One region of the Brenneria rubrifaciens genome, then DNA from elsewhere that is predicted to be linked to it. Evidence: predicted binding sites of a transcription regulator. Region 1 holds the regulator's gene; each other region holds the start of a gene.

Region 1 (10,616 bases):
ACGTAAGATTTGGAATCCTTATTCCAGGTAATGTTGTAAGTCGTAAAATCAGCCGGTTCCATAATGTTGTTGTTACGCAATTCCCAGGTGCCGAACTCAGAACCATCGTAACGCGACGTCACCGGGTTTTTCGCGTTTTCAAACCAATTGCTCTCAATCAGTGCAATGCCTTTCTTACGCACGTTAAGACCGGAACTGGTGATGCCGGTATACAGATTGTTGTAGGCGTGAACCTTGCCGCCGCGCTGTAACGGAACACGCGCATTCACATTGCTGTAGATGTTGTGATGGTAAGTCAGGTCACGATTGATGGTATCTTTGGCGCCAAGACCGCTCAGGCCAACTTTCTTGAAGTCGTGAATGTAATTGTAGGAAACCGTCACATTGGTTGACCCTTTTTTGATATCCACAGCGGATTCAAAGGTGGTATCGCTGTCAGGCGTCCCCTTGCATTCATAATTTTTGGCAAAAATTTCGTTGTGATCTATCCAGACGTTCGGCGAGTCATCAACGCGAAAGGCGTCGCCGTCCTCCGGGCCGCCAGGGATATAGCCAATACGCATATTGCGAATCACAACATCCGCGGATTTGATGAGCCAGAAACCGAAGTTTGCTGAAGAACCATTGGTGCCGATAATGGTAAGACCTTTGGTGAACTCTCTGATCTCCACGCCGCGTACCGGTTTTTTCCACTGTCCGCAGATATCGTCCTCAGCGGCTTTGATCAGCGAGTCTTCATTACCATCATAAGTTATGACCAGCGGATAGGCGCCTCCCTTTACTTTTTTGCCAGCAGAATTGAGCTTCGCCTCTGCAATAATATCGATAATATCCTGCATTGAGTGAGCGGTCTTTTTAACGGCGCCGGAGATGTCGCCGCCGTCTGTTGTTGCATAACCCCCGGTATCTGCCGCAATCGCCGACTGGCAAGCTAAAAATAATAGTCCAGCGGCTGCGGAAGGCAGTAAATATTTCATGATGATTATCTCCTTGGTATAACTATCGTTGGCATTTATCGTTCCACATGCCAGATGTAATTGTCACAGGATGTTTCAACAAAAATAAAATATAAGTTTGTTGATTCGCCCACCTCAGTGTTACCACAAATATAGAACAATACAACAGATGTTATATTAAATATATCTTTCAACGTATATTTAAAAATATGCTGGTGTTCTATTTAGAAATTGGTTTCTTATAAATTTATTATTTATCAGTATATTAGTTTTATTTCATCGGGAGTGAATCGTACGGTTTCCAGTTATTTCTGTTTTTTTATGGGGTTAATTTTTCTGGAATAACACGTGTGATGAACATCAGATTATTTTTTGATTAATAAAGTTGCTCCGTGTGAGTTAATTAATCTCTGTTGGGATATATAATTTTATTAAAACAAATTAGAAGAGAATAATTTTGTATTATTTCCCTTTTGCTACTGCAAATGGATGGTATTCAATGGGTAATACAGATGAAAAGGTAAGAAATAGGGCTGGCGAACGAGTCGTCTTCATGCCGGCATCCTGTGTTATCAGTCGCCAACTCCGAAAGCAATTGATGAAGGTGCATCCGGGGGTTATCCATTGGGGAGGTCGCCCTTTGCTGATGATGGCGGCTAAAGTTGAGAACCGTGATTTTCCTCTCATGAGCCGGGCACCTGGCCCCATTCCGGCAACGTACCGTTTAAGCTGATAATAGCGTTACAACTATGAGAAGTGGGCTGTACGAAATAGCCTCCCGGCTTTCGCCACGCCATCGATACCGCTTCTCGGCATCCAATCTCTTGTATTAGTGACTTTGGCAGACGACGCATACATTACAGGCTTGGTTTGTACCGTGATAATGACGGGGGGTCTTTGTAAGCGCGTTAAACATAGCTTTTCATTTTTTTCGCTGCTGACAGGACATTGACCGACGTTCTCATCACCCAGGAAGGCGTTGCGAAATCTGGTTAGAATGCACAAACTGACCCGCGGATCATTTCTCCTGTCCGGGAGACGCGCGCTTTTTTCGCCAGGGGAGTCAGAAGAGCAAGGGCTGGATGGTTGGTCATGCTGCGGACTTGATGGCGGGGCTTTTGTTTCTGATGAGCGGCGCTACTTTCACCGCCTTGTGCGGCTTGGCTCCAATCTTGATAAGCTGTCGGGGGGGAAGGAGGCGTGTTGAGAACTTGGTGATTGATACCTTCCGTAAAAGTTAATGGAATATGCGCAATCAATTTACCCCAAGAAAGCCTGGTGTCATTGTAGGCACCGCGACGGAGTAGTTATTGCTCACCAGGTATGCGCGCCTGCACGCAGGATGGTGGTCCATTTTTATTTTAATCATTAAATATCAAATAGATAATATAATTATGTTGCTAATCATCGATAACTACGACTCCTTTACTTACAACCTGTATCAGTATTTCTGTGAGCTGGGCGCAGAGGTTCTGGTCAAGCGTAACGATGAGTTGCAATTGGCGGATATTGAACGGCTTGCGCCAGAGAGACTGGTGATTTCCCCCGGCCCTTGTACCCCGGATGATGCCGGTATTTCACTGGCGGCGATCCGCCATTTTGCGGATAAATTGCCTGTTCTGGGGGTCTGTCTTGGTCATCAGGCGCTGGGACAGGCATTTGGCGCGCGTGTTGTGCGTGCCCGACAGGTCATGCATGGCAAAACCTCTGTCATCACCCATAACAGTACGGGAATTTTTTACGGTTTATCCCAGCCGCTGACGGTGACGCGCTACCACTCGTTGGTGCTTGAAGCGGATGCTTTACCTGACTGCTTTGAGGTGACCGCCTGGAGTGAGTGCAAGGGCGAACGTGATGAAATCATGGGAATCCGGCATCGTTCGCTGCCGTTGGAGGGGGTACAGTTTCACCCTGAAAGCATACTTAGCCAGCAAGGACATCAGCTTTTGGATAATTTTCTTAAAATCTAGTCGGATAGAAAGTCATTGCTTGGCAAAGGGGATTAAACATTGCCCTTAATTGATTTTTTATGCATATTTACTGACTATATTTTCATACGGAACGATGAAATATCAGAGCGGGGCAGCAAATGACTACAGAGAACAAAACAGTAACAAGGGAAACTCACGATAAAGTAATTCTGCCGGTTTATGCACCAGCGCAGTTTGTGCCGGTAAAAGGTAAGGGAAGCCGGGTGTGGGATCAGCAAGGGCGAGAATATATTGATTTCTCAGGCGGTATTGCCGTTACCGCGCTGGGGCATTGCCATCCCGCTCTGGTCGCCGCGTTGAAACAGCAAGGAGAACAACTCTGGCACACCAGCAATGTTTTTACTAATGAGCCGGCGTTGCGTCTGGCCAGCAAGCTGATTAACGCGACCTTTGCCGATCGGGTGTTCTTTGTCAACTCCGGGGCGGAGGCCAACGAAGCGGCGTTTAAACTGGCGCGCCACTACGCGATTGAACGCCACAGCCCGTACAAGACTAAAATCATCGCGTTTTATAATGCGTTCCATGGAAGAACGTTGTTCACCGTCTCGGTTGGCGGCCAGGCAAAATATGCTGACGGTTTTGGCCCGAAGCCTGCGGATATCGTTCATGTGCCTTTTAACGATCTGGACGCGGTTAGAGCGGTAATGGATGATCACACCTGTGCGGTGGTTCTGGAACCCGTGCAGGGAGAGGGCGGAATTATGCCGGCGACGCCAGCGTTTCTGCAGGGCGTGCGTGAGTTATGCGATCGGCATAACGCGCTGCTGGTGTTTGACGAGGTCCAAAGTGGAATGGGCAGAACGGGAAAACTGTTTACTTATATGCATTACGGTATTACGCCAGATATTCTGACCACGGCGAAAGCGTTGGGGGGCGGTTTCCCGATCAGTGCGATGCTGACAACCGAGGAAATTGCCTCGGTGATGACGGTTGGCGTACACGGTACGACCTATGGCGGTAACCCGCTGGCTTGCGCAGTGGCGGAAGCCGCGCTGGACACCATTAATACGCCGGAAGTGTTGTCTGGTGTGGCGGATCGTCACGAACGGTTTGTCAATGAACTGGAAAAAATTAACCAGCGGCATGGCATTTTCGAACAGATTCGCGGCATGGGCCTATTGCTGGGCGCCGAGCTGACCCCGGAGTGGCATGGCCGGGCGCGTAACTTCCTGGCCGCCGCCGCTGAGCAAGGCGTTATGGTGCTGATAGCCGGTCCGAATGTGATTCGTTTTGTGCCCTCCCTGGTGATTGAAACGGAAGATATCGAGCAGGGAATGGCTAAATTCGCTAAAGCCGTCGAGCAGGTGGTTAACGCCGCAGATTAATGCGCTATTGCCATGAAACAGTTAAAAAAGCGTGAGGTTGGCTTCACGCTTTTTTTGTAGGGTAAGGTAAGACTTAACGAGTGCCGTAAACGACGATCGTTTTGCCATGTGCGGAGATCAGGTTCTGGTCTTCTAGCATTTTAAGAATGCGGCCCACGGTTTCACGTGAACAGCCAACAATTTGTCCGATTTCCTGGCGGGTAATTTTTATTTGCATGCCATCCGGGTGGGTCATGGCATCAGGTTGTTTCGCCAGATTTAGCAGCGTTTGAGCAATACGGCCTGTGACATCAAGAAAAGCCAGGTTGCCGACTTTTTCCGAGGTTACCTGTAGACGGCTTGCCATTTGCGCGGACAGACGCATGAGAATATCTGGATTGACCTGTATTAGTTGCCGGAATTTCTTGTAAGAAATTTCAGCGACTTCACAAGCCGTTTTTGCCCGTACCCAGGCGCTGCGCTCCTGTCCTTCCTCAAACAGGCCAAGCTCGCCGATAAAATCTCCCTGATTGAGATAAGAGAGAATCATTTCTTTGCCTTCTTCATCTTTGATTAGCACTGCGACAGAGCCTTTCACGATGTAGTAAAGCGTTTCTGCTTTTTCACCCTGGTGAATAAGCGTGCTCTTCGATGGATACTTATGGATATGGCAATGAGAAAGGAACCATTCGAGAGTGGGGTCTGTTTGCGGTTTGCCGAGAACCATTCGCTATTATCCTCTGTTGTAATTCACTGCGCAAATCACAGGGCTCAGAGTTCCCTGTACGGCGTGTTAACTGCGACTGCTAAAAAATCAAATTTCGTGTGGGCAGAATGACGTCAGGGAATATACTGGAATTTACTATCTGGCGACGCCATCACCTTCCTTGTATCTGTGTTTGCCCGGAACAGGCAGATGCTACTTTTGTTTTTAACACAGCTTGAGGGAAGTGTCTTGTATTGTCTCGCTTCAGCATGAGAAAGCGCCGGGTATGGCGTTTTTTGTATAGTAACAATATAAATTTTCAAAAATTTTTTAGGGAGACGCTATGCATGCACGGGTGAAATGGATTGAAGGCTTAACGTTTCTTGGCGAGTCCGCCTCAGGACATCAGGTTATGATGGACGGCAATGCGGGTGACAAGGCGCCAAGCCCTATGGAAATGCTGCTGATATCGGTTGGCGGTTGCAGCGCGATCGATGTTGTGTCGATTTTGCAAAAAGGACGTCACGATGTCGCCGATTGTGAAGTGAAATTGACTTCGGAACGGAGAGTGCAAGCGCCTCGTCTGTTTACTCATATCAATTTGCATTTCATCGTGACGGGGAAAGGGCTGACCGATCAGGCGGTAGAGCGCGCGGTGGTATTGTCTGCTGAAAAGTATTGCTCTGTGGCGCTGATGTTGGGGGAAGTTGTTCAGGTTACGCACAGTCATGAAGTCCGGGATTCAGCCTAACCGCGCCTTCCTGACATCGTCGCCATCACAGCGACACGACGCGCCTGATAGGGCGTGATGCTGTGATGCTATTCGATCTTTTTCCCTTCCAGCAGGCGTTGTACCAGCGGCGTCATAATCAGCTCCATCGCCAAACCCATTTTTCCACCGGGAACAACCAGCGTGTTGATATGAGAAATAAACGAGCCTTGCAACATGGCGAGCAGATAAGGGTAATCAATATTGTCCAGCCCCTGAAAATGTATCACCACGAAGCTCTCATCCAGTGAAGGAATGGATTTCGCTGCGAACGGGTTGGACGTATCCACGGTGGGGACGCGCTGGAAATTTAAGTGGGTGCGTGAAAATTGTGGCGTGATGTAAGTGATGTAGTCCTCCATCGAGCGAACGACTGAATCCATCACGGCTTCGCGTGAATGCCCGCGTTCATTGACATCACGAATCAATTTTTGAATCCACTCCAGATTGACGATAGGCACCACGCCGACCAGCAGATCGACGTGTTGAGCCACATTGTGTTGCTCGGTAACCACGCCGCCATGCAGACCTTCGTAAAACAGCACATCCGTGGGTGACGGCATGGGTTCCCAGGGGGTGAATGTACCGGGAACCTGATTGTAGGGAATCGCTTCATCATAGGTGTGAAGGTATTTGCGGGTTTTCCCTCGCCCATGCTGCCCATATTCAATGAACGACTGTTCCAGCAGGCTGAAATCATTGGCTTCGGGCCCAAAGTAGCTGATGTGCCGGCCAAGATCGCGCGCCTTGCGAATGGCCATATCCATTTCCGGGCGGGTGTAACGATGGAAGCTATCCCCTTCGAGCTGGGCAGCCCGCATTTTCAACTGCTGAAAAATTTTATGGAACGCCTGGCTGGTGGTGGTGGTTCCCGCGCCGCTGGAGCCGGTAACGGCTATAATTGGATGCTTATATGACATGTGAGGCTTTACTCCGTGATGGCGGCGCGACTTAGCATCGCCGTCGGTAATCGGGCGCCATCAAAAAAGGGAATAGATATGCACTGCTTTTAGCATATTTAGTCGTTCAATACGAGTGATGCTCACCGGCATTAAATTGGTCCCGGGGCATAATGTTGATGGTTTCATGTAATTCAGACCACACCAGTACGATTTCACCGGACGTCAGTTGCCGACGAATGTCAGCGACTTTTTGCGCTAATGTGCGTTCTTCCTCACCGTAATCGGTTCCCTCCCGCAGCACGAAAGATTCGATGAGATTGTTCAGCGTTTCAGGATCGAGTTGTTGCCAGGGAATAATCACGATTTTTTCCAAAATAGGGTACTGATAAAAGCGGGCGAAAAATGCGATACATCATGTCATGAAATCTTGTTATCCGATCTTGTGCGATCAATAGCATACTGCTAGCTTCGATACTGCCAGTTAATCACTCTTTTTTGATTTGTCAAAACCCTCATGCGTTGAGCCTGGGATGTGCGGAAAAGGGTGATTTGCTAAAATCGAGGCTGAAAAAGCACATGGCAATAGACGGTATCGACTCAACGCAGTCGGGCGAGGCGAGAGGCGCCACTTCATGGAACTGAGTTTATTTCTCTCAATGTTAGGTTTTCTCTGGGTTGCGGCCATTACGCCCGGACCAAATAACATGTTGCTGACCACGTCCGGCGCAAACTTTGGTTTTATGCGTTCTTTGTGGCTGATGGGCGGTATCATGCTGGGTATGCAAAGTATCTTGCTGCTGGTGGCGTTTGGCGTGGGCAGCCTGATTCTGCTCTATCCCTCGCTGCATTTTATCTTCAAAGTTTTCGGCAGTGCTTACCTGTTCTGGCTGGCGTGGAAAATTGCCACTGCCGCTTATGAGACGCTGGAAACTAATGCCGCGCCGTCCAGACCGATCCGGTTTTATCAGGGATGGCTACTGCAATTCTTGAATCCAAAAGCGTGGTTGATGGCTTTGGGGGCGGTTGCCAGCTTCAGTCTGGCAGGGGACGGCTATTCCCATTCGGTGGCGGCGATAAGCGTGGGAATCGTGCTGGTGAATCTGGCGTCGGGGGTGATTTGGCTGGGATTCGGTACGATGATAGGCCGCCTGCTGCGCAGTAAAAAAGCATGGGTTATCTTCAATGTTTCGATGGGCGTGCTGACCGCAGCGTGTGTGCTGCTGATTTGGCATTGATGAAATAGCTTGCCGCTTGCTATTCAGTTATCGCACTGCCGCCAGGCGAAGGCTGGGGAAGAACTGAAATAGCACGCAACCCCCAGAATGACGCAGGCGGCGAAGAGAACATCATAGGAAAGATGTTCGCCGAATGGTTGTATCGGTATATGCCAAGATGATGCGGAAGCATACAAGAGACTGGATCGCTGGGCTGAATGCCATTCAATCGCCTTGCATCATCCGCTCCAGTTGTTCCTGCGCGTCCAGCCAGGCCGATTCCGTTTCTTCCAGCGCGATTTTGACTTTTGTTTGTTGTTGCAGACAGTCGGTGAGTTCGGCTTTACGGCTGATGTCATAGAGATCGCTCTCCGCCAGCCGGGTTTCGAGCGAGGCCAGCGCGTCGCCCAGCTTTTCCATCTGCTGCTCAAGTTTGGTGATCTGCTTACGCAGCGGCTGCGTTTGCGTTCTCAGCTCTGCTTCCCGCCGCTTTTGTTCTTTTCTGGCCTGGGCGCTGTTGGCGGTGTTCTCTTTTGACGTCTCATCCGACGCATTATCCTGACGTTGCAGGCCGACCAGCCATTGCTGATAATCTTCCAGATCGCCATCGAAATGCTCGACCTGGCGATCGTGCACCAGATAAAGATCGTCGGTGGTGGAGCGGAGCAAGTGTCGATCGTGCGATACCACCACCAGCGCGCCTTCAAAATCGATCAGCGCTTCGGTCAGCGCCTGTCGCATATCCAGATCGAGGTGGTTGGTGGGTTCATCCAGCAGCAGCAGATTCGGGCGCTGCCAGACGATCAGGGCCAGAACCAGACGGGCTTTTTCGCCCCCGGAGAAACATTCGGTGACTTCGGTGACTTTATCCCCCTGAAACCCGAAACCACCGAGGTAATCACGCAACTGTTGTTCCGTTTCCCGTTCGGCCAGACGGACAAGATGCTGTAGCGGCGATTCATCCGCCCGCAGAAACTCCAACTGATGCTGGGCGAAATACCCCAGCCTGACCCCTTTGGCCAGGCCGATTTCGCCTTGTATGGGCGCGATCGTGCCCGCCAACAGCTTAATCAGCGTGGATTTACCCGCGCCATTATGCCCCAGCAAGCCTATACGTGAGCCGGGCACCAAATTGAGCTTAATCGACGCCAGAATCAGCTTGTCACCATAGCCTGCGCTGACTTTTTCCATTCGCAGCAGCGGGTTGGGCAAAGATTCCGGTGGGCGGAAACTGAAACGAAAAGGATTATCCACGTGCGCCGGGGCAATCATTTCCATCCGTTCCAGCATTTTTATCCGGCTTTGCGCCTGTTTAGCCTTGCTCGCTTTAGCGCGGAAACGGTCAATATAATGTTGCAAATGCGCGACTCTTTCCTGCTGGTGCTCATACAGCGATTGCTGCTGCGCCAGCCGGGTAGCCCGTTGACGTTCAAAAGAGGAGTAGTTGCCCGTGTATTCGTTCAGCACCTGCTGCTCGATATGTAGGATCTTATTGACGACGGGATCGAGGAAATCGCGGTCGTGAGAAATCAGCACCAACGTGCCCGGATAGCTTTTCAGCCATTTCTCCAGCCAGATGACCGCGTCCAGATCGAGGTGGTTGGTCGGTTCATCCAGCAGCAGCAAATCTGAACGGCAAATCAACGCCTGAGCCAGATTAAGACGCATGCGCCAGCCGCCGGAAAACGCGCTGACGGGCTGCTGTAGCTGATCCTGGGAGAAGCCTAGACCGTGCAGCAAACTTGAGGCTCTGGCCTGAATAGTCCAAGCTTGAATAGCATCCAGCTTGCCGTGCAACGTCGCAATGGCATGCCCGTCGTTCTCTTCGTTGGCGGTGTGCAGTTCGGCTTCCAAATGACGGTATTCGCGATCGCCATCAATGACGTAATTAAGCGCCGGTACATCCAGCGCGGGGGTTTCCTGATTTACCCACGCCAGCGCCCAGTTCTGAGGGAAGGTGACGCTGCCGTTGTCGGCGCTGATTTCACCTTTAAGTAACGATAACAACGTAGACTTGCCACAGCCGTTCTTACCGACCAACCCGACTTTCTGACCTGGATTAACCGTGGCTGTCGCGTTATCCAGTAAAACGCGCACGCCACGTCGAATTTGCAGCGAAGAGAAAACAATCATAAAGCGCCGTATGTTCAGAGTATGTTAAATTATTGACCTAATAACAGCACCCGTTGTGTCTGTTTTTTTAGTCGTTGCGCTGCATGGTAACGGAAAACGTCTACCGTGACGACGCTTTGGAGGGGAATAGATGTTGCAGCCACCGAGGATTTTGCTGCTGTATGCCCATCCGGAATCACAGGACTCGGTAGCGAACCGGGTTTTACTGCAACCGGCACAGCAGTTGGATAATGTCACCGTGCACGATCTTTACGCGCACTATCCTGATTTTTTTATTGATATTCATCATGAACAACAATTGCTGCGTGAACACGAGGTGGTTGTTTTTCAACATCCGCTTTATACCTACAGTTGTCCGGCCTTGTTGAAAGAATGGCTTGATCGGGTTTTGTCGCGCGGTTTCGCCAGCGGCATTGGCGGCAATGCGCTGGCGGGCAAATACTGGCGTTCGGTGATTACCACGGGAGAGCCTGAATATGTCTATCAGGCGGGGGGTGAGCGCCGTTTCTCCATCGTGGATCTGCTGCGTCCATTTGAGCTGACAGCGTCGATGTGCCGTATGCACTGGATGCAACCGATGATTGTTTACTGGGCGCGCCGTCTGCAACCTGATGTTTTGACAGGTTATGCCCAGGCTTACG
Region 2 (10,616 bases), 1.8 Mb from region 1:
CTGGGGGCTGATCGATACTTTCCGTGCCGCCCATCCCGAATGTAACGACCGTTTCTCGTGGTTTGACTACCGATCCGCAGGTTTTGATACCAACCGGGGGTTACGCATTGATTTGATACTGGCAAGCCGGATACTGGCCGAACGCTGTACCCAAACCGGTATCGATTATGCTATTCGGGCGATGGAAAAACCCTCTGATCACGCGCCGATATGGGCGGAATTCACTTTGTAACAATTGTGCAGTTGCGGTATCTCTCCCGCAACTGCTCTGATGCTCACGACAGTCACTGTTTGATTAATTGCCAAATCAAATCGTTAGTGCCCACCGTCTGTTTGTCGCGTACGCATTGCAAAAGCGCGCCTTCTACTTTCAGTATCGCGCCTTCCGAATAGTTACGGTTTTCGTAAACGCAGCAGCGCATGCAGTTAGTGTTCCGTTCACGCGCGGCAGATCCTGCTCCCCACGCGTCGGCAGGGACCGGCACCACAATATCCGTTCCTCCGCGATTGGCCTGCACCATTGACGGCAGTGTCAAAACAGCACTGAAAATACACACAGAAACTCGCAATCTCATTGATCCCGCTCCTTCCGGTTAGACTGAGGCTTTCGCCGTTTTTTACCACCGGCTGGCGGTGCAGCAAGCCCCTTGAACGCGCTGACCGCCCCGTTTTGCCTGGCCTGATGAATCATCTCCTGCAAGGACTGCGTCAGCGGCTGCATGAAATCCTGATAACGACACTTCTTTTCACTGATTTGCGTCAACGTCGCTTCCCAGTGGGCGGTCATATCCGGCAGCGCGGCGCTATCCGGCAGAGAATGGATTAGCGCCCTCCCGGTCTCACTGGCATGAATATAGCGTCCTTTTTTGAACAGGAATGTGCGTTTAAACAGCAGTTCGATGATCCCGGCGCGCGTCGCCTCCGTGCCCAGACCATCGGTAGCGCGCAGGATCTTTTTCAACGCTTTATCCTGCACAAATCTTGCTATCCCGGTCATGGCGGAGAGCAGCGTCGCATCCGTGAAAGGTCTTGGCGGCTGCGTCTGCCGCTCGATGACTTCGCCACGCTCGCACAACAATTCGTCGCCTTTTGCCACCACGGGCAACGGTGAACCCTCATTCTCTTCGTCGCGTTCTTTTCCGCCCAGCAAAGTCCGCCAGCCGGCTTCCGCCAGAAAACGCGCTTTCGCGACAAACTTACCGCCAGCAATGTCCAACTCAATGACGCATTTGCGAAAAACCGCATCTGGACAAAACTGCATGATGTATTGCCGCGCAATCAGACCGTAAACGTTGCGTTCGTTATCCGACAGCGTCGTTCCGGCGCTCCGGGCCGTCGGGATAATCGCATGGTGCGCATCCACTTTACTGTCATCCCAGCAGCGGTTACGACGATCGATATCCATTACGGGCTGCGGCAACAAACCGGGCTGATGCACCGAAACGGCATTCAATACCGCGTGACGTCCGGCGAAATGCTCTTCCGGCAAGTATCGGCTATCCGAACGCGGATAGGTAATCAGCTTGTGCGTTTCATACAGCTTCTGACAGATATCCAGCACCTGCTGCGCACTCAGCCCAAAGCGTTTGGCCGCCTCAATTTGCAGCGTTGACAATGAATAGGGTAACGGCGCCGTCTCTGCTTCACGTTTGTCATTATAGCCCGTTACAAACGCAGGCTGACCGTCGATACGCTTAACAACATGTTCCGCCAGCGCCCGGTTGAGCAACCGCCCTTCTGCATCCTGATAAGGTTCGCAGGATTCACTGGGCTGCCAGATCGCCACAAATCGTTCGTCGGCAGGGGTAACAATATGCGCTTTAACCTCGAAATAATCCTTGGGGACAAAATTCTCGATTTCTTCATCGCGTCGCACCACCAACCCAAGCACCGGCGTCTGAACCCGACCGACCGACAGCACCCCCTCATAGCCGGCGTGACGCCCAAGCAGTGTGTACGCGCGAGTCATGTTGATGCCATAAAGCCAGTCGGCTCGAGATCGTGCCAGCGCCGACACGCAGAGCGGAATAAATTCCCGGTTTTCCCGCAAGCGCGAAACGGCACGCTCTACAGCCTGCGGGTTTAAGTCGTTGATCAGGCAACGGCGCACCTGATGGCGTTTTTGCTCAGGCAGCGCAAGGTATTCCAGCACTTCATCAACCAACAGTTGTCCTTCGCGATCGGGGTCGCCCGCATGAATGATTTCGTCGGCGTCGGCCAGTAATTTTTTGATGACGTTGAGCTGCTTGCTGACCGATGGACGAGGTTGCAGCAGCCATTTTTGAGGAATGATGGGTAAATCGGCTAATGACCAGCGCGCATAGCGCGCATCATAGACATCCGGCTGTGCCTGTTCGAGGAGATGACCGACACACCAGGTGACGACATCGCTCTGCCCGCAGGCGATAAAACCGTCCCCGCGCCGATGCGGTTTAGGCAGTACATCCGCAATCGCCCGCGCCAGGCTGGGCTTTTCGGCAATAAAAAGTCGCATTACGCACCATTGCGCTGAAAGAGCGTTGTCGGGCGCTGTTCGGCAATACCATGTAACAACATCCCCGGCAAACACGACATCTTCAATTGGCGCTTATCAGAAAGAATGAACAAACTTTTCCATGTCGAGCGGCGTAACCTTAGTTGACGCTTTTAGCAACGGTGTTCCCAGATAGAGGAATCCAACGATTTCATCCTGTTCGCGGCACTGAAAAGCTTTACGGACGCGTGGACTATGTGTCCAGGCACCGCTTCGCCAGATACCGTTAAAGCCCTGGGCCAGGGCCGCCATTTGCATCGACTGAACAGCACAGCCAGCAGAAACGATCTGTTCCCAGCGCGGGACTTTAGGATGTTCTTCGCAGTGCGCCACCACGGTGATAATTTGCGGTGCGCGAAAAGGCGCCTGCCGCGCTTTATCGATACCCGCATCATCCATACCCTGGTCTTTCGCGGCGTCGGTCAGCACGTCGCTAAACCGCGCCAGCCCTTCCCCTTCGATGACGAAGAACCGCCAGGGTTGCATCGTGCCATGATCCGGCGCTCGCATCCCCGCCTGAATAATATTGCTCAAGGCTTCCCCCGCAGGCGCGGGCATTGTCAGGCGAGACGCTGAACGGCGGTTGAGTAACAGTTCGAGAGCATCCATCGCACATCTCCTGTATGGAAATCTTATTTCTCAAATAAGGCCAATATTGCGCGCCACGGTAGCACAAGTCGAAGTTTTGTTACAAGACAGCCCCAATTCCGTGCATCCGGGCAATATTTGATGCTGACTTTTTGCAGTTCGCTCTTTAGGATATAAGGAAGCTATCTCAAGCAGCACGTTACCCGGCGTATATTAACGACAGCTTTGCTACCCTGTGTCAAAATGCACCGTAACATGGCCCTTTAGGATAGATTTTAAGCTGTTTTCCCGAACACGGAGATACTATGCGCACATTGTGGCGAATTTTTAGCGGGCTTTTTAAGTGGACCTGGCGTCTGCTTAATTTTATCAGAGAATTTATTCTCAACATTTTTCTTATCGCACTAATTTTGGTCGGCTTCGGGATTTATTCACAATTCAACAGTTCTCCCGCAGAAACCACGCGCGGCGCGTTGCTGGTTGATTTAACCGGTGTGGTTGTCGATAAGCCTTCGGTAAATAACCTATTACGTCAAGTGGGCCGTGAGTTTTTCGGCGCATCCAGCAATCGTCGCCAGGAAAACTCCTTGTTTGATATTGTTGATAGCATTCGTCAGGCGAAGAAAGACGATAGCGTTACCGGCATGGTACTGGATCTGAGCGATTTTTCCGGCGCCGATCAGCCCTCATTACAGTATATTGGTAAGGCATTGCGTGAATTTCGCGACAGCGGAAAACCGATCTATGCCGTTGGCGATAGTTATGACCAGTCACAATATTACCTGGCCAGCTTTGCGAATACGATTTTTCTGACACCCCAGGGAAGTGTCGATCTCCACGGTCTGGCAACCAACAACCTCTACTATAAATCCCTGCTGGATAAGTTAAAGGTCACAACCCATATTTTCCGGGTCGGCACCTATAAATCCGCTGTCGAACCCTACCTGCGCGATGATATGTCTGCCGCTGCAAAGGATGCGGACGGTCGATGGGTCAATGCGTTGTGGCAGCAGTACCTGAATACGGTTTCCGCCAATCGTCAGATCACACCCGAGCAACTGTTTCCCGGTGCGGCAGGTGTGATTGCCGGATTGCAGGAGGTTCAGGGTGATACGGCAAATTATGCCTTGCAGAATAAACTGGTTGATGAAGTGTCCTCCCGCTCAGTTATCGAGCAGACGCTGGTCAAAGCGTTTGGCTGGAATAACAAAACAAACAACTTCAATTTTACTAGCATTTACGACTACGCCACCAAGCCACCTGTGCAGAGCAATAATCAGATCGCCGTTATTTTCGCCAATGGCGAGATTATTGACGGGTTAGAAATGCCGGGAATGGTCGGCGGCGATACCACCGCGTCCTTGATCCGTGACGCTCGTCTGGACCCCAAGGTGAAGGCCGTTGTGCTGCGCGTAAACAGTCCCGGCGGCAGCGTCACCGCCTCTGAACTAATCCGATCCGAATTGATGGCTGTCCGTCTGGCCGGCAAACCGGTTGTCGTTTCCATGGGCGGCATGGCGGCATCGGGGGGCTACTGGATTTCAACGCCAGCTAACGCGATTATTTCCAGTCCGAGTACGCTGACAGGCTCCATCGGCATTTTTGGCGTCATTAATACCTTTGAAAACTCACTGGACAACATTGGCGTGCATACTGACGGTGTTGCCACCTCGCCGCTGGCCGACCTGTCGGTAACCAAATCGCTGCCCCCGGAATTCGGCCAGATGATGCAAATCAGCATTGAGCGTGGTTACAAAAACTTCATCGATATCGTGGCCCAGGCCCGTAAGAAAACGCCGGACCAAATCAATGCGATTGCTCAGGGGCACGTCTGGGTCGGCAGCGATGCCAAAGAAAATGGTCTGGTCGATCAACTCGGCGACTTTGATGATGCAGTGAAGAAAGCCGCGGAACTGGCGAAACTCGGCCGGTATCAGTTGAACTGGTATATGGAACAGCCCAGCGTGTTTGATGCGGTGTTGAATCAGGTCAACACCTCTGTTTATGCCTGGTTGCCCGCCGCGATCCAATCAATGCTGCCCGCTCCCGTGGCGCAATTGGCCGAAGCCGTACGCTCGCAGCCGTCGATCATGAATAATCTCAACGATCCGCAGAACAGATATGCCCTGTGTCTGAACTGTGGGGAAATCCGCTAACCAAGCACCAGCCCGGTATTACCCCATGCCGGGCTGTTTTTCCTCTTCGTTGCCTCTATACTCTTTTTTTTACCTTTATTCACGCCACCTATGCAGAAAAAATCTATTTATGTCGCCTATACGGGCGGCACGATTGGGATGCGACGCTCCGCCAACGGCTATATCCCCGTATCAGGGCATCTCCAGCAGCAATTGGCGCAGATGCCGGAATTTCACCGTACTGAAATGCCTGGGTTTACCATCCATGAATATTCCCCGTTGATTGACTCATCCGACATGACGCCAGCGGACTGGCAAGCCATCGCCGATGACATTCAACAGCATTACGATAAGTATGATGGCTTTGTCATCCTGCACGGCACCGATACCATGGCTTTTACCGCATCAGCGCTCTCGTTCATGCTGGAAAATCTGGCCAAGCCGGTTATTGTGACAGGGTCACAGATCCCTTTGGCCGAACTGCGTTCCGATGGGCAAACCAATCTACTCAATGCGCTCTATGTCGCCGCCAATCATCCGGTGGATGAGGTCGCCCTCTTCTTCAACAACAAGTTATTACGCGGCAACCGGACTACCAAAGCGCACGCGGATGGTTTTGATGCATTCGCTTCTCCCAACTATCCACCGCTGTTGGAGGTCGGGATTCATATCCGCCGTCTGGCTCCCGCAGCATGCTGTGAAAACTCTCCACCGCTGAAAGTGCATCATATTACGCCGCAACCTATCGGGGTAATTACCATTTATCCTGGTATTTCAGCCGATGTGGTGAGTAATTTCCTCCGCCAACCGGTTAAAGCGCTTATCCTGCGATCTTACGGCGTAGGCAATGCGCCGCAGAGTCCTGATTTGCTGAATGAGCTACGCCTGGCGTCAGAACGCGGTATTGTCGTGGTAAACCTGACACAGTGCATTGCCGGCCGGGTGAATATGGACGGTTATGCTACCGGCAATGCGCTGGCGCAATCAGGCGTTATCAGTGGTTATGATATGACGGTGGAAGCCGCGCTGACCAAACTGCACTATCTGCTCAGTAAGCCAGATCTTAGCGCCGATGAAATTCGGCAACGAATGCAGCAAAATCTTCGGGGAGAGTTGAGCAATAAAGATTGAATATTAATGAATCCAGGGGGCAAGCCATGAAAAGAGCGTTGTTATTGATTGATTTACAAAATGACTTTTGTCCCGGTGGTGCGTTGGCGGTCAACGGGGGCGATCAGGTCATCGAGATCGCCAATCGAGCCATCAGCGTCTGCCTTGCCGCCAATGTTCCGGTGATCGCCAGCCAAGATTGGCACCCTGCCGATCACGGCAGTTTTGCCGTCAACGCTCACGCAAACGTCGGAGAGTTAGGAGAACTGGACGGCTTAGCGCAAATTTGGTGGCCAGTGCACTGCGTACAAGGGGAAACTGGCGCGCAATTCCATCCTACGCTAAATCGACAGGATATCGAATGGGTGGTGCAAAAAGGCACTCAGGCCAATATTGATAGCTACAGTGCGTTCTTTGATAACGGACACCGGACCAAAACCGAACTCGATGGCTGGCTGAAAGCGAGAAAAATCACCCACCTGATCGTGATGGGGCTGGCAACGGATTACTGTGTGAAATTCAGCGTGTTGGATGCGCTGGCGCTAGGATATGTCACTGACGTACTGGTCGAAGGGTGCTGCGGGGTAAATTTGAGTCCTGACGACAGTCAGAATGCGTTAAAGGAGATGGAACAGCGTGGGGCCAACCTGCTCGATTTAGATCACGTTATCGCCAGTCTGATGTCGTCCCATACCTGATAGCGTCGTAGTCGCGCAGGAGTTAATGCTGAGGTTTGAGATTAATGATGGCGGCGGCGTCGAATTGCCGCTTAAGTTCTTGCTTGCTTTTCATCACGATCTCGCCGTTGGTTCCAATCGTCATATGTTGCGCCTGCTCATTATGACGAGCTTGCCACATCATCACCATTTGCAGGCAGTTCTCTTTCTGCTCCGCCGATAACGCGACGCCGTCAGGCCATTTTCCCAGTTCTACCGCCGTTGCCAGGCGTTGATAGATTTCCGGCGTCATTGCCTCAATCAGTTCATCAAGATGCATGTCCAGTTCCTTACGCAGCACATAATCAACGTCTCAAGCTGAATCGTTTAAAGCATCATTGACGCATTCAGTTTGGACAACAGCAAGTTAACGCGGATTAACCGTCGACTCGCTCGCCGTCAACCGCATCAATAAAGCTGAGTGAGGCGGAATTTACGCAGTAACGCTCTCCTGTGGTATTCGGGCCATCAGGGAAGACATGTCCCAAATGCGCGTCACAGTGTCCACAGCGAATCTCGATACGCTGCATATTGTGCGAATCATCCTGAAGATAGCGAATCGCTTCCGGTGATACGGGCTGATCAAAACTCGGCCAACCGCAGCCGGAATCATATTTGTTATCGGAATAGAACAGCGGCGACCGGCAGCAGAGACAATGGTAAATACCAGTCCGCTTATTATGCAGTAATTTGCCGGAAAAAGCCGGTTCGGTGCCCCGTTGCTGTGTGACATAGCGTTGCATTTCAGTCAGTTCAGCGTCATCCGCCGGTAGTTGCTGAGAAGGATCGTTTGTCATAAAAATCTCACAGAGTGTTTATGTCCATTAAGATAATCACTAATTCTAACAAAAAATTAACAACATTGCAGGCTCTTTTAGCTTAGTATAAACCCCCTTATCATGATCAATATTCAATTGTGATACATGTCACAATTTTGAGTAAATCAGGCTTTTTATGATGTATTACGTCTCCATATCTGTCTTAGATATTATTTAGTTACCGCAAAGGTGGAATTTTACTCAAAGGTTGGTCGCAGGTTTGACTTACAGCAACTATTGACACGATTCCGCTTGACGCTCAGCAGGGTTTTTGTAATTTTTACAACCAACCTTTTATTCACTAATTAATTAGCTGGTGGAAATATGACTATTAAAGTAGGTATCAACGGTTTTGGCCGTATCGGGCGCATTGTTTTCCGTGCCGCACAAGAACGTTCTGACATCGAAATTGTTGCAATCAATGACCTGTTAGACGCGGAGTACATGGCATACATGCTTAAGTACGACTCTACGCACGGCCGTTTCAACGGCACCGTTGAAGTTAAAGAGGGTCACCTGATTGTTAATGGTAAAACCATCCGCGTCACCGCAGAAAAAGACCCAGCTAACCTGAAGTGGAACGAAGTCAACGTTGACGTGGTTGCCGAAGCAACGGGTATCTTCCTGACTGACGAAACCGCACGTAAACACATCACCGCGGGCGCCAAGAAAGTGGTACTGACCGGTCCGTCCAAAGATGATACTCCGATGTTCGTTATGGGGGTAAACCACAAGGCTTACGCGGGTCAGGAAATTGTCTCCAACGCATCTTGCACCACTAACTGTCTGGCTCCGCTGGCCAAGGTTATCAACGATAATTTCGGTATCGCTGAAGCGCTGATGACGACCGTTCATGCGACCACCGCGACTCAAAAAACCGTTGACGGTCCGTCTCACAAAGACTGGCGCGGCGGCCGCGGCGCATCTCAGAACATCATCCCATCATCTACCGGCGCGGCTAAAGCTGTAGGTAAAGTCATTCCTGAGCTGAATGGCAAACTGACCGGTATGGCGTTCCGCGTTCCTACTCCGAACGTCTCTGTCGTTGACCTGACCGCTCGTCTGGAAAAACCGGCTTCTTACAAAGAAATCTGTGCTGCGATCAAAGCGGCGGCTGAAGGCGAACTGAAAGGCGTTCTGGGCTATACAGAAGATGACGTTGTTTCTACCGATTTCAACGGTGAAAAACTGACTTCTGTGTTCGATGCCAAAGCCGGTATCGCGCTGAACGATAACTTTGTAAAACTGGTTTCCTGGTACGACAACGAAACAGGCTATTCCAACAAGGTTTTGGATCTGATCGCCCACATTTCTAAATAAGTCGCGGAGATGATCCAATGATGAAGGGCGACGCAGTGTCGTCCTTTTTTTATTTGCTGCCTGTCAAAGCCGTTTTCGCTCATGAATAGCAATCATAAAAGGCAAATATCATGACCGATAAGATATTCAACCTCCCCATCATAAAACAAATTACACCAACCATTAGCCAACGTCAGTTAGAGCAATTGCCCGTGATTGTCGTCGAACATCCGCGGATGCGTGCGGCAATCGCACTACAGGGGGCGCACCTGCTAAGCTGGCAGCCAACCAATGAAGCGCCGGTTCTATGGCTGAGTGGCAACACATCATTCGCCGAGCATGTGGCTATTCGTGGCGGTGTCCCAATCTGTTTCCCGTGGTTTGGCCCGACTGCCGCTCCTAACCATGGTTTTGCGCGCCTCATGCCGTGGGCATTGACTTCTCATAGCGAAGATGGCGATGGCGTCCAACTCGCGTTCACGTTGCGTGACAACGAACAAACCCGCGCCGCCTGGCCGCATGAATTTATGCTGATTGCCCGTTTCCATCTGGGCAGAGAATGTCGTATCGAACTGGAATTTCATGGGGATTACAGCATCACTAGCGCATTGCATACCTATTTCAAGATCGGCGATATCAGCAAAATTAGCATCGGCGGTCTGGGCGAGCAATTTATCGATAAGGTTAATCAGGGCAAGCTGTCTACAGCGCAAGGGGATTTGGTTTTTACCGATCAAATAGACCGCATCTACACTCATCCGCAGTCCATTAGTGTGATTAATGACCCTGTGCTGCAACGCACAATTGAAGTGCATCACAATCAGCACAGTGATGTCGTATCCTGGAATCCGGGTGCAGAACTATCGCATACCATCAGCGATATGACCGATGACGGTTATAAAACCTTTGTATGTGTAGAAACCGCGCGCATCAATCAGCCGCTTACCCCCAGCGTCCAATCACCGATGCGACTGAGCTGCATTATTCGTATCAGGAAATCACATTTCTGCTGACGGGGTCCGATGCATTGGCCTACAACCGTTTTGGCGAAAGCGCGCTACCCTACACCACATCCAGATGTTGCTTGTTAGTCGGAGCAGGAAACACCTGATCCAGCATCGTCAGTTCCTGCGGTGACAGTATGATCTCCAGGGATCGCGCATTTTCTATCACATGTTGTTCAGCACTGGCTTTGGGAATGGCAATGACGTCTGGATGGCGAATGACCCACGCGAGCAAAACCTGAGCAGGCGACATACCACGTTGAGCGGCAATGCTCTTCACCACCGAATGCGCCAGCAGATCGTCACGCAAACGACCGGCCTGAGCAAGCGGGCAATATGCCATAACCGGGATATGATGTTGCCGACACCAGGGCAGCAAATCAAACTCGATTCCGCGTGAAGCCAGATGATAA
Region 3 (10,616 bases), 1.8 Mb from region 1:
TTTCTCAGTGACGTTGTCACGGCCTCGGTCGCCAGCGCGGTGACTGAGGCAAGGCCGACTTGAATCAGATTGCCGTAGCCGAAAAAATAGTACTGCGCCAGCATCCCCGGGATACAGGCGACGATAACCAACAGCATAATGCGCTGTGTACGTTGCTGATTGTGCGTAAAAGGTGAACTCGCGATTTTGAAAGCCATTTATTCCTCTTGAAACGTCGATGCCGCTTGTGCGGCTTTGCGCGCCTTCACCCGGGCGATAGCGGCGGCGACGGCCGCTTTGCGTGGGTCGATCGGTTCGTCAGCCACGTGATCAGCGTTATCTGGCGTCGCGGGTACAGATGCAGGGTCGGTATTGTCATGCTCAGTCTGTTGCCGGGCTTTGCGTGCCTTCACCCGGGCGATGGCGGCGGCGACGGCCGCTTTGCGTGGGTCGATCGGTTCGTCGGCCACGTGATCAGCGTTATCTGGCGTCGCGGGTACAGATGCAGGGTCGGTATTGTCATGCTCAGTCTGTTGCCGGGCTTTGCACGCCTTCACCCGGGCGATAGCGGCGGCGACGGCCGCTTTGCGTGGGTCGATCGGTTCGTCAGCCACGCGATCAGCGTTATCTGGCGTCGCGGGTACAGATGCAGGGTCGGTATTGTCATGCTCAGTCTGTTGCCGGGCTTTGCGCGCCTTCACCCGGGCGATGGCGGCGGCGACGGCCGCTTTGCGAGGATCGACGACATCGGTTACCGTATCGTTTGCGCTATCCGCTACGTCGGTTTCTGCAAGCGATGGTTTCTCCGGCGTTTGTGCCTTACCTGCGGCGCGAGCGGCCATGGCCGCTTTTTTATCGCGAACGCTTTCCAATGCGGCTTGGACTGCCTGTTGATCACTCATTGATGCGCCAGCGGCAGCTTGTTTATGCCGCGACTCGCGGGCCAGCTTTTCACGCTCAAGACGCGCCTGCTTAGCCTCAAAGCGCAGTTTAGCCTGTGCCGCGCGTTGCGTTTCCTCATCAACCGCTCGAATTTCGGCTTTTTCCTGTCGGTAATATTGCACCAACGGAATATTGCTTGGGCAAACATAGGCGCAGGCACCACATTCAATGCAGTCGAATAAGTGATGATTGCGGGCCTTTTCATGCTCCTGTCCCAGACTGAACCAGTACAGTTGTTGCGGCAACAACCCGGCAGGGCAGGCATCAGCGCATTGGCTGCAACGGATGCATGATTGCTCTTCGGCAACGGGTTCTATCTCGGTGGCGGAAGGGGCCAGCAGACAGTTACTGATTTTAACAACCGGCACATCGAGTGACGGCAACGTAAACCCCATCAGCGGCCCGCCCATGATCACCATAGGTTGATCATGGGCATGGAAGTCTGCGTGCGTGAGTAAGTGACGTACCGGCGTGCCCAGCCGCGCCCAGACATTACCGGGCTGGCGCAGCGCTTCGCCCGTCAGCGTTACCACGCGTTCGGTCATGGGTTCACCATCGATAACGGCACGCTTAATGGCGAACGTGGTGCCTACATTTTGCATCAGAACGCCAATGGCAGCGGAATGCTTACCAAAGGGGACTTCTTTGCCGGTGAGAATTTTAGTGAGCTGTTTGGCCCCGCCCGACGGATATTTGGTCGGGATCACGCGCAACTGTATATCGCCGCGCCGACGTAACGCATGGCGCATGGCTTCAATGGCTTCCGGTTTATTGTCCTCAATCCCGATAAGAATACGCTGGGGCTGTAGAAGATGATCAAGTATATCGATACCTTGAACGATTTCATCGGCGCACTCCTGCATCAGCCGGTCATCTGCCGTGATATAGGGTTCACATTCCGCCGCGTTGACAATCAGCGTTTCTATCCCGCGCAGGCCGCCCTGTAATTTTGCCGCGGTAGGAAAACCCGCGCCGCCAAGACCGGCAATCCCCGCTTGATGAAGGTGATTCAGCAGGGTATCGGCGCTTTGTGTGCGGTAATCGGCCAGCGTATGGCGTTCACACCAAAGGTCTTCACCGTCAGAAATGAGAATGACGCTTAATTCCGGTAAGCCGGAAGGGTGCGCCGTCATATGCGGACGAATGGCGCGGATCGTGCCGGAGGTCGGGGCATGAACGGGGAGCGTTCGCCCTTTGCCGAGGGTCAACGGCTGCCCGCGCAACACGTTTTCGCCCACTTTAACGCACAGTTCCCCTTCCGGGCCCAGATGCTGTTTAAGCGGAATAATGAACTGTTCAGGCAAGGGGAGGTGACGCAACGGTATCCGGCTGGATTGCGTTTTCATTTCTGGCGGATGAATGCCGCCATCGAAATCCCAAACTCTGTCTTTTTTAAAGGCGGAAAACAGCTTAAGCATGTTGTTCTACTTGAATAACGCGAACCGGAATCGTATTGAGATCCCACTTCCAGTTGGCGGGAGTGGGCTCGATGGGGCGCATCTCAATGCAGTCTGTCGGGCAGGGAGAGACACACAGATCGCAACCAGTACATAAATCACTGACCACGGTATGCACGGCTTTGGTACTGCCAACGATGGCATCCACCGGGCAGGCCTGAATGCATTTTGTACAGCCGATACAGTTAGTTTCATCAATCCACGCCACTTTGCGTTCGGGGTTCAGGACGGCGTTATCACCGTCGAGGGGCTGGGGACCGATATTCAGCTTTTCGGCCAGCTTGAGCATCATAGCTTCGCCACCCGGCCCGCACTTATTGATGTTTTCACCGTTCAGGCACACGGCTTCGGCATAGGGACGGCAACCGGGATACCCGCACTGTCCGCACTGGCTTTGCGGCAGCATGGCCTCGACCTGTTCTACCATGGGGTCGCCTTCCACCTGGAAGCGCCGCGAGGCATAGCCAAGAATGAGGCCGAAACACAGGGCGAGGGCGCTTAACGCCGCGATTGCGATCCAGATTGCCGTCATCAGAATTTCACCAGGCCGGTAAAACCCATAAATGCCAGCGACATCAGTCCGGCGGTAATTAAGGCAATGGCGTTCCCGCGAAACGGGGCGGGAACATTAGCAACCGCGAGACGTTCGCGAATAGCGGCAAACAGCACCATGACCAGAGAGAAACCCGCCGCGCCGCCAAAACCGTAAACGGTTGACTGAAGAAAACCGTGCGACATGTTCACGTTCAGCAACACCACGCCTAAAACCGCGCAGTTGGTAGTAATCAACGGCAGGAAAATCCCCAGTAAACGATAGAGATCAGGGCTGACTTTACGCACGAACATCTCGGAAAACTGCACCACGAATGCCAATACCAGAATAAACGCCATGGTGCGCAGGTAAAGAATATCCAGCGGCAACAAAATATATTCGTTGATCAACCAGGAAAACATCGCGCCCAGCGTCATCACGAAGGTGGTTGCCAGCCCCAGGCCAATCGCCGTTTCCAGTTTTTTGGAAACGCCCATAAACGGGCACAATCCCAAGAATTTCACCAGAACGAAATTGTTTACCAAGAGAATGCTAACAAATAATAAAGCGTATTCGGTCATTACAGCGCCTAAAGAAACAAAATCCGCACATTATCGGGCATTGTCGGGCTTTCAACAACACATCGATAGTAAGGTTATAGTCAAAGCCGGGGGATGTGTACCGCAATGCCGGGGTGGAAGGGGTATCGGGTAGGGAGCGGCGCCGGCGACGCTGTGAAATACCGTCGCTATCACACCTGAAAGCGTCTGCGCTCTTGGCATGAACGCCACTACCCAGGGCGGCCGAAACCGCCTTCTGATGGCGCAATCAATGCGCGCAAAGCTTGTAATAGACCTCATTCCAGCGCAGCGCGTCTTTGAAGGCGGGGAGGCGGGTGTCGTTATCGATAACCATCAGCTCAATATTTTGCATGTCGGCATATAACCGCATCGTGTCCAGATCCAACGCTTGCGTGAATACCGTATGATGCGCGCCCCCGGCCAGCATCCAGGCTTCGGCTGCGACTTCAAGTGACGGTTGAGCCCGCCAGATCGCCCGCGCTACCGGCAGTTTGGGCAGTGGGCGCGGCTGGTCGATGGTATCGACCTGATTCACCAGCATTCTGAAGCGATCGCCCATATCGATGACGCTGGCATTGAGCGCAAGACCCGCCGGCGCAGAGAAGATCAAACGCGCGGGATCGGCTTTACCACCGATACCCAGATGTTGCGCGTCCAGAATCGGCTTTTGCTCTTTGGCGATGCTGGGGCAAACTTCCAGCATATGAGCGCCTACCACCAGATCGTTATTCTGCTGGAAGTGATAGGTGTAATCCTCCATAAACGACGTGCCGCCCGCTAGTCCTGTCGCCATCACTTTCATGATGCGCAGCAGCGCCGCGGTTTTCCAGTCGCCTTCGCCGCCAAAACCATAGCCTTGTTGCATCAGACGCTGTACGGCCAGCCCCGGTAGCTGCTTCAACCCATAGAGATTCTCGAAATTGGTGGTGAAGGCGTGATAGCCGCCTTGCTCCAGAAAACGCCGCATGCCGAGTTCAATCTGCGCCGCATCCAATAGATTCTGACGATTTGGGCCATGAAGCTTGACGGCATCCGTCAGTTGATAGCTGGCTTCGTATTCTTCAACCAGCGTGTCGATGTCGCCTTTGGACACCGCATCGACGACAGTAACCAAATCGCCGATTCCCCAGGCGCTGACCGCGTATCCGAACTGAATCTGCGCCCCGACTTTATCGCCTTCGGTAACCGCCACTTCGCGCATGTTGTCGCCAAAACGCGCCACTTTCAGGTGGTTACTCTCCTGAATCGCCGCCGCGACGCGCATCCATTTAGCGATGCGCTGGTGCGCATTGTTATCCTGCCAGTGACCGACCGCCACCGGGTGCGCCTGACGCATACGCGCCCCGATAAACCCGAACTCCCGTCCGCCGTGCGCGGTCTGATTCAGATTCATAAAATCCATATCCATCACGTCCCACGGAATTTCAGCGTTGAATTGGGTATGGAATTGCAGCAGCGGCTTATGAAGAATGCGGAGTCCGCCAATCCACATTTTGGCCGGAGAAAAGGTGTGCAGCCAGATAAGCAAGCCGATACAGCTATCCTGGTAGTTCGCGTCGCGGCATAGGGATATGATTTCGTCCGGTGTTTTTACCAGGGGTTTTAGCACCAGTTTAACCGGCAGCCCGGCCTTCTGATTTAAGCTCGCAACGACGTTTTCCGCATGCGCTTTTACCTGCCGTAAGGTTTCTTCGCCGTAGAGATGTTGGCTGCCGATAACAAACCAGACTTCAAGCTGCTTAAAATGAACCATGACGACTCCTGTTCAAAAGGAAGAAAATAATCGATGTTAAGCTTCCGCGCTGGCCTGCGGGCTGTAAGCTGGCTCAGCCAGGCGACACCACTGCTGGTAACGTTCGTAAAGCTGCTGATAATGGGCGGCGCGCGGGGCATCCGGCGTCAGCGTGCGTTCAATACCGCTGGCCATGTGGCGTTGCGCGGTCGGAATATCGGCATGTCCGCCTGCGGCGACGGCGGCGAAAATGGCCGCGCCCAAGGCACAGCACTGCTCGGAGGCAACGATTTGCAACGGACGATTCATGACGTCGGCGCAAACCTGCATGATGATGGGGGACTTGCGAGCAATCCCGCCCAGCGCAAGAATGTTCTCAACCGGGACCCCCTGATTTTCAAAACATTCCATGATGGCGCGCGCCCCGAAAGCCGTTGCCGCAATAAATCCGCCAAACAGCCTGGGCGCATCCGTTGCCAGATTGAGATCGGTAATCACGCCCTTTAAACGTTGATTGGCAAACGGTGTTCTGCGGCCGTTGAACCAGTCGAGCACCACGGGCAGATGATCCAGCGTCGGGTTTTCAGCCCATGCCCGGGTGAGATGCTCAAGCAATTTATTTTCCGTTGCCTGTAATGGCGCGTTGAGTTCGGGATAGTCGCGGATGGCCTGATGCAGCGGCCAGCTCAACAGACGGCTGAACCAGGCGTACATATCGCCGAATGCGGATTGCCCGGCTTCCAGCCCGATATAGCCGGGCACCACGCTGCCATCCACCTGACCGCAGATACCGGCGATAGTGCAATTGGCAATGCGGGGTTCATCGGCGATTAGAATGTCGCAGGTGGAAGTGCCGATCACTTTAACCAACGTGTAGGGCTGTGCGCCGGCGCCAACGGCGCCCACATGACAGTCGAACGCGCCGCCGGCGATCGTCACGGTGTCCGGCAGACCGAGCCGCTGCGCCCATTCGGAGCTGAGGGTGCCGACCGGCTGCTCGGCCGTCCAGGTTTCGGTAAACATCGGGTATTGCAAGCATTCGGTCAGACAGGGATCAAGGGCGTGCAGAAAGGCTTTAGGCGGCAGACCGCCCCAGTCAGGATGCCAGAGCGACTTGTGACCGGCGCTACAGCGCCCGCGGCGGATTTTTTCTGGCGCGACCGTACCGGAGAGCAAGGCGGGCACCCAATCACATAACTCGACCCAGGAGACGGCGGTCTGGCGGACTCGCGCGTCTTCACGCGAGATGTGCAGGATTTTCGCCCAGAACCATTCGGAGGAATAGACGCCGCCAATATAGCGGGTATAGTCCGGGAATTGCCCGGCGCGGCATTGGGCCGTGATCGCCTCTGCGTCTTCTATTGCCGTGTGATCTTTCCACAAGACAAACATCGCGTTGGGGTTATCGGCAAATTCGGGACGCAGCGCCAGAACCTGGCCCCGTTCATCAATCGGCGCCGGCGTCGAACCGGTTGAGTCAATGCCAATACCGATAATCCGCTGACGCTGCTTCGCCGTCAGGCGAGCGACCACCACCCGGATAGCCTGTTCCAGTGATTCGATGTAATCCAGTGGATGATGCCGGAATTGGTTTTTGGCCGGTTGGCAATACTTGCCTTCGCGCCAGCGAGGGTAATAGACAACTTCCGCGGCTAATTCTTGCCCGAAATGGCAATCCACGGCCAGCGCGCGCACCGAATCACTGCCGAAATCGAGGCCAATCGTTACCGCATCCGCCACCATCGCTTCGCTCCTGTAATTGCGCTTTCAGTGCTGTTAACGATAAGCAAGGGATAAGCGAGGACGTAAGGAGCCGTTAGCTGGAAGTATGCATTTTTCTGCCGCCGATGCGCTTTTTGTGATGGGCGTCAAAAGTTAATGATTGGTTAAATTTGCTAAATATATGCACAAATCTGTCGTTGTTCCGGTATGTGATAGGGCTCTATCTTATTGATGAAAATACCCGCTAAAACATAAAGCGTCTGAATGCTGCAAAGTAAAGGAATAGACTAAGTCTGTGTTTTTCCTTTATAGCGGACCTGAAATACCCTACCGGGAACGATGCGGCGCATCAGTCTGGCTGGCGTATAAAAAGATAACTATAGCGGAGAACATCATGCATAAATTCACCAAGGTGCTGGCGACGATCGGGCTGGCTGCCGTTATGTCACAATCGGCTATCGCCGAAACGTTGAAGCTGGGGTTTCTGGTCAAACAACCGGAAGAACCCTGGTTTCAGACGGAATGGAGGTTTGCTGATAAGGCGGGGAAAGACCTCGGTTTTGATGTGATTAAAATTGCGGTTCCCGATGGAGAAAAAACCCTTAACGCTATCGATAGTCTGGCGGCCAGCGGCGCGAAAGGCTTTGTTATTTGTACGCCCGATCCTAAGCTGGGGCCGGCGATTGTCGCCAAAGCGCGCAGTTACGATTTGAAAGTCATCGCGGTGGACGACCAGTTTGTGAATGCCAAAGGCGAACCGATGGATACGGTGCCGCTGGTGATGATGGCCGCAACCAAGATCGGTGAGCGCCAGGGGCAGGAGTTGTGGAAAGAAATGAACCGGCGCGGCTGGAAGGTGGATGAAACCGCTGTTATGACCATTACCGCCAACGAACTGGACACCGCGCGCCGCCGCACCAGCGGTTCAATGGCGGCGCTGAAAGCCGCCGGTTTCCCGGAAAAACAAATCTATCAGGTGCCCACCAAATCCAACGATATCCCCGGCGCGTTTGATGCCGCCAACTCCATGCTGGTGCAGCACCCTAAAGTGAAAAACTGGCTGATCGTCGGGATGAACGACAACACCGTACTGGGCGGCGTTCGGGCGACCGAAGGTCAGGGGTTTAAAGCCGCGAACGTGATCGGTATCGGTATCAACGGCGTGGACGCCGTGAGCGAACTGTCCAAAGGACAGGCGACCGGCTTCTATGGTTCGCTGCTGCCAAGCCCTGACGTGCACGGATACAAGAGCATCCAGATGCTGAACGAGTGGGTGACCAAAGACGTTGAGCCGAAAAAATTCACTGAAGTGACTGACGTGGTGCTGATTACCCGTGACAACTTCAAGGTCGAACTGGAGAAAAAAGGTCTGATGTAAGTCGGGGGAACAGGGAGGTACGGATATTTACCGGTAAACGTTATTCAGCCTGCCAACACGCAGCGCAATCGAAACCCACTGGCGTTATCTATGGTGGTTTAACCACGAGGAAACGGACATGACAGCACAGTCGCCCTATTTGTCGTTTCATGGAATTGGTAAGGCGTTTCCCGGCGTCAAGGCGCTCTCGGATATCAGTTTTTTCTGTCAGGCCGGGCAGATCCATGCATTGATGGGGGAAAACGGCGCGGGTAAATCCACATTGCTGAAAATCCTGAGCGGTAACTATGCGCCCACGGAGGGAGAAATCCATATTCTGGATAAACCGGTTCAATTCAATACGACGATGGACGCCCTGAACGCCGGGGTAGCGATTATCTATCAGGAGTTGCATCTGGTCCCGGAAATGACGGTGGCCGAGAATATCTACCTCGGCCAATTGCCGCATAAATACGGCATGGTGAATTACTCGCTGCTTCGCTATGAGGCCAGGCTGCAACTTGAACATTTGGGGTTGGATCTCGACCCGGATACGCCGCTGAAATACCTGTCCATCGGGCAGTGGCAAATGGTGGAAATTGCCAAGGCGCTGGCCCGTAACGCCAAGATTATCGCGTTTGACGAACCAACCAGTTCGCTTTCGGCCCATGAAATAGAACAACTATTCCGGGTGATTAAAGAGTTGCGCAGCGAAGGGCGCGTCATTCTGTATGTTTCACACCGTATGGAAGAGATTTTCGCGCTGGGCGACGCGATCACCGTGTTTAAAGATGGCCGCTATGTACGTACGTTTGATGATATGCGGCAGGTAAACCATGAGTCGCTGGTGCAGGCGATGGTGGGACGCAATCTGGGCGATATCTATGGTTACTCGCCGCGCCCGCACGGTGAAGCGCGGCTGACGCTAAAGGAGGTGAAAGCGCAAGGCGTAAAATCGACGGTTTCGCTGAGTGTTCGGCAAGGGGAGATTGTCGGTCTGTTTGGGCTGGTGGGCGCGGGCCGCAGCGAATTGCTGAAAGGGTTGTTTGGCGCCACCCGGATAACCGCGGGCGAGGTGTTGCTGGATGGTAAACCGTTGCTGGTCGGCTCGCCGATCGACGCAATCCGCCAGGGCGTGATGCTGTGCCCCGAAGATCGCAAAGCGGATGGCATTATTCCGGTTCACTCGGTACGTGACAACATCAATATCAGCGCGCGGCGCAAGAGCGTGAAAGCCGGATTCCTCATCAATAATCAGTGGGAAGAGGATAACGCGTCACGCCGCATTGACGCGTTGAATATCAAAACGCCCTCGGCGGCGCAACTGATCATGAACCTTTCCGGGGGGAACCAGCAGAAGGTAATTCTCGGACGCTGGCTGTCGGAAGAGATGAAAGTCATTCTGCTGGATGAGCCGACCCGCGGGATTGACGTAGGCGCCAAACATGAGATCTACCAGGTGATTTACGCATTGGCGAAACAAGGAATTGCAGTGCTGTTCGCTTCCAGCGATCTACCCGAAGTGCTGGGGTTGGCCGACCGTATCATTGTGATGCGCGAAGGCGCGGTTTCCGGCGAATTGCTGCATGAAGAAGCCACGGAGCAGAAGGTACTGAGTCTGGCCATGTTACGAACCCCCGATATCGAATCCGCGGTCGCCTGACCGCGAAGGAGTCCAATAATGACAACGGTTACGTCTGCTGCCCCTGAAAAGAAGAACACAGGTACAGGAATGTCACGCATCTGGGATAACTACGGCATGCTGGTGGTTTTTGCCGTCCTGTTTGTCGGATGCGCTATTTTTGTGCCTAATTTTTCCTCCTTTATCAATATGAAAGGGCTGGGGCTGGCTATCTCCATGTCCGGCATGGTGGCTTGCGGTATGCTGTTCTGCCTGGCTTCCGGCGATTTTGACCTGTCTGTGGCGTCGATCATCGCCTGCGCCGGGGTGACGACCGCGGTGGTCATCAATATCAGCGAAAGCCTGTGGTTGGGCGTCGCCGCGGGTCTGCTGCTCGGCGCGGCCTTCGGGTTGCTGAACGGTTTCGTCATTGCGCGGCTTAAAATCAACGCGCTGATCACTACGCTCGCCACGATGCAGATCGCACGCGGTCTGGCTTACATAATCTCCGAGGGTAAAGCGGTGGGGATTGAAGATGAGCGTTTCTTTGAGCTTGGCTATGCCAACTGGTTGGGGTTGCCCGCGCCGATCTGGATTACCGTGGGCTGTATGATCCTGTTTGGGCTGCTGCTGAACAAAACCACGTTTGGCCGTAATACCCTGGCGATCGGGGGGAATGAAGAGGCGGCGCGT

What was found. The regulator CRP, encoded in region 1, controls carbon source genes, mostly activating them, when cyclic AMP is high. The targets are predictions, from matches to a motif close to ATGTGANNNNNNTCACAT.
Region 2: a site for CRP is predicted at 7,997-8,014, ahead of msrB (peptide-methionine (R)-S-oxide reductase MsrB). Genes of this name have one in related genera too.
Region 3: a site for CRP is predicted at 7,080-7,097, ahead of EH207_RS08890 (arabinose ABC transporter substrate-binding protein). Genes of this name have one in related genera too.

The regions. Positions count from the first base shown of each region.
Region 1 covers NZ_CP034035.1:122,403-133,018, forward strand. Annotated here, with positions in the region: gene EH207_RS00505 (polysaccharide lyase) at 1-977, opposite strand, end outside; gene EH207_RS00510 (aminodeoxychorismate synthase component II) at 2,351-2,926, shown strand; gene argD (bifunctional acetylornithine/succinyldiaminopimelate transaminase) at 3,046-4,272, shown strand; gene crp (cAMP-activated global transcriptional regulator CRP) at 4,346-4,978, opposite strand; gene EH207_RS00525 (OsmC family protein) at 5,301-5,708, shown strand; gene EH207_RS00530 (phosphoribulokinase) at 5,777-6,646, opposite strand; gene EH207_RS00535 (YheU family protein) at 6,753-6,989, opposite strand; gene EH207_RS00540 (LysE family translocator) at 7,261-7,863, shown strand; gene EH207_RS00545 (ABC transporter ATP-binding protein) at 8,068-9,975, opposite strand; gene kefG (glutathione-regulated potassium-efflux system ancillary protein KefG) at 10,106-10,616, shown strand, end outside.
Region 2 covers NZ_CP034035.1:1,970,014-1,980,629, forward strand. Annotated here, with positions in the region: gene xthA (exodeoxyribonuclease III) at 1-232, shown strand, start outside; gene EH207_RS09145 (DUF1496 domain-containing protein) at 285-575, opposite strand; gene EH207_RS09150 (DNA topoisomerase III) at 572-2,494, opposite strand; gene EH207_RS09155 (NAD(P)H nitroreductase) at 2,591-3,142, opposite strand; gene sppA (signal peptide peptidase SppA) at 3,427-5,277, shown strand; gene ansA (asparaginase) at 5,368-6,387, shown strand; gene pncA (bifunctional nicotinamidase/pyrazinamidase) at 6,414-7,064, shown strand; gene EH207_RS09175 (YeaC family protein) at 7,087-7,362, opposite strand; gene msrB (peptide-methionine (R)-S-oxide reductase MsrB) at 7,460-7,879, opposite strand; gene gapA (glyceraldehyde-3-phosphate dehydrogenase) at 8,225-9,220, shown strand; gene EH207_RS09190 (D-hexose-6-phosphate mutarotase) at 9,331-10,212, shown strand; gene EH207_RS09195 (aldo/keto reductase) at 10,262-10,616, opposite strand, start outside.
Region 3 covers NZ_CP034035.1:1,912,705-1,923,320, reverse strand. Annotated here, with positions in the region: gene rsxD (electron transport complex subunit RsxD) at 1-197, opposite strand, end outside; gene rsxC (electron transport complex subunit RsxC) at 198-2,339, opposite strand; gene rsxB (electron transport complex subunit RsxB) at 2,332-2,910, opposite strand; gene rsxA (electron transport complex subunit RsxA) at 2,910-3,491, opposite strand; gene araA (L-arabinose isomerase) at 3,739-5,244, opposite strand; gene EH207_RS08895 (ribulokinase) at 5,281-6,966, opposite strand; gene EH207_RS08890 (arabinose ABC transporter substrate-binding protein) at 7,340-8,323, shown strand; gene araG (L-arabinose ABC transporter ATP-binding protein AraG) at 8,442-9,965, shown strand; gene araH (L-arabinose ABC transporter permease AraH) at 9,984-10,616, shown strand, end outside.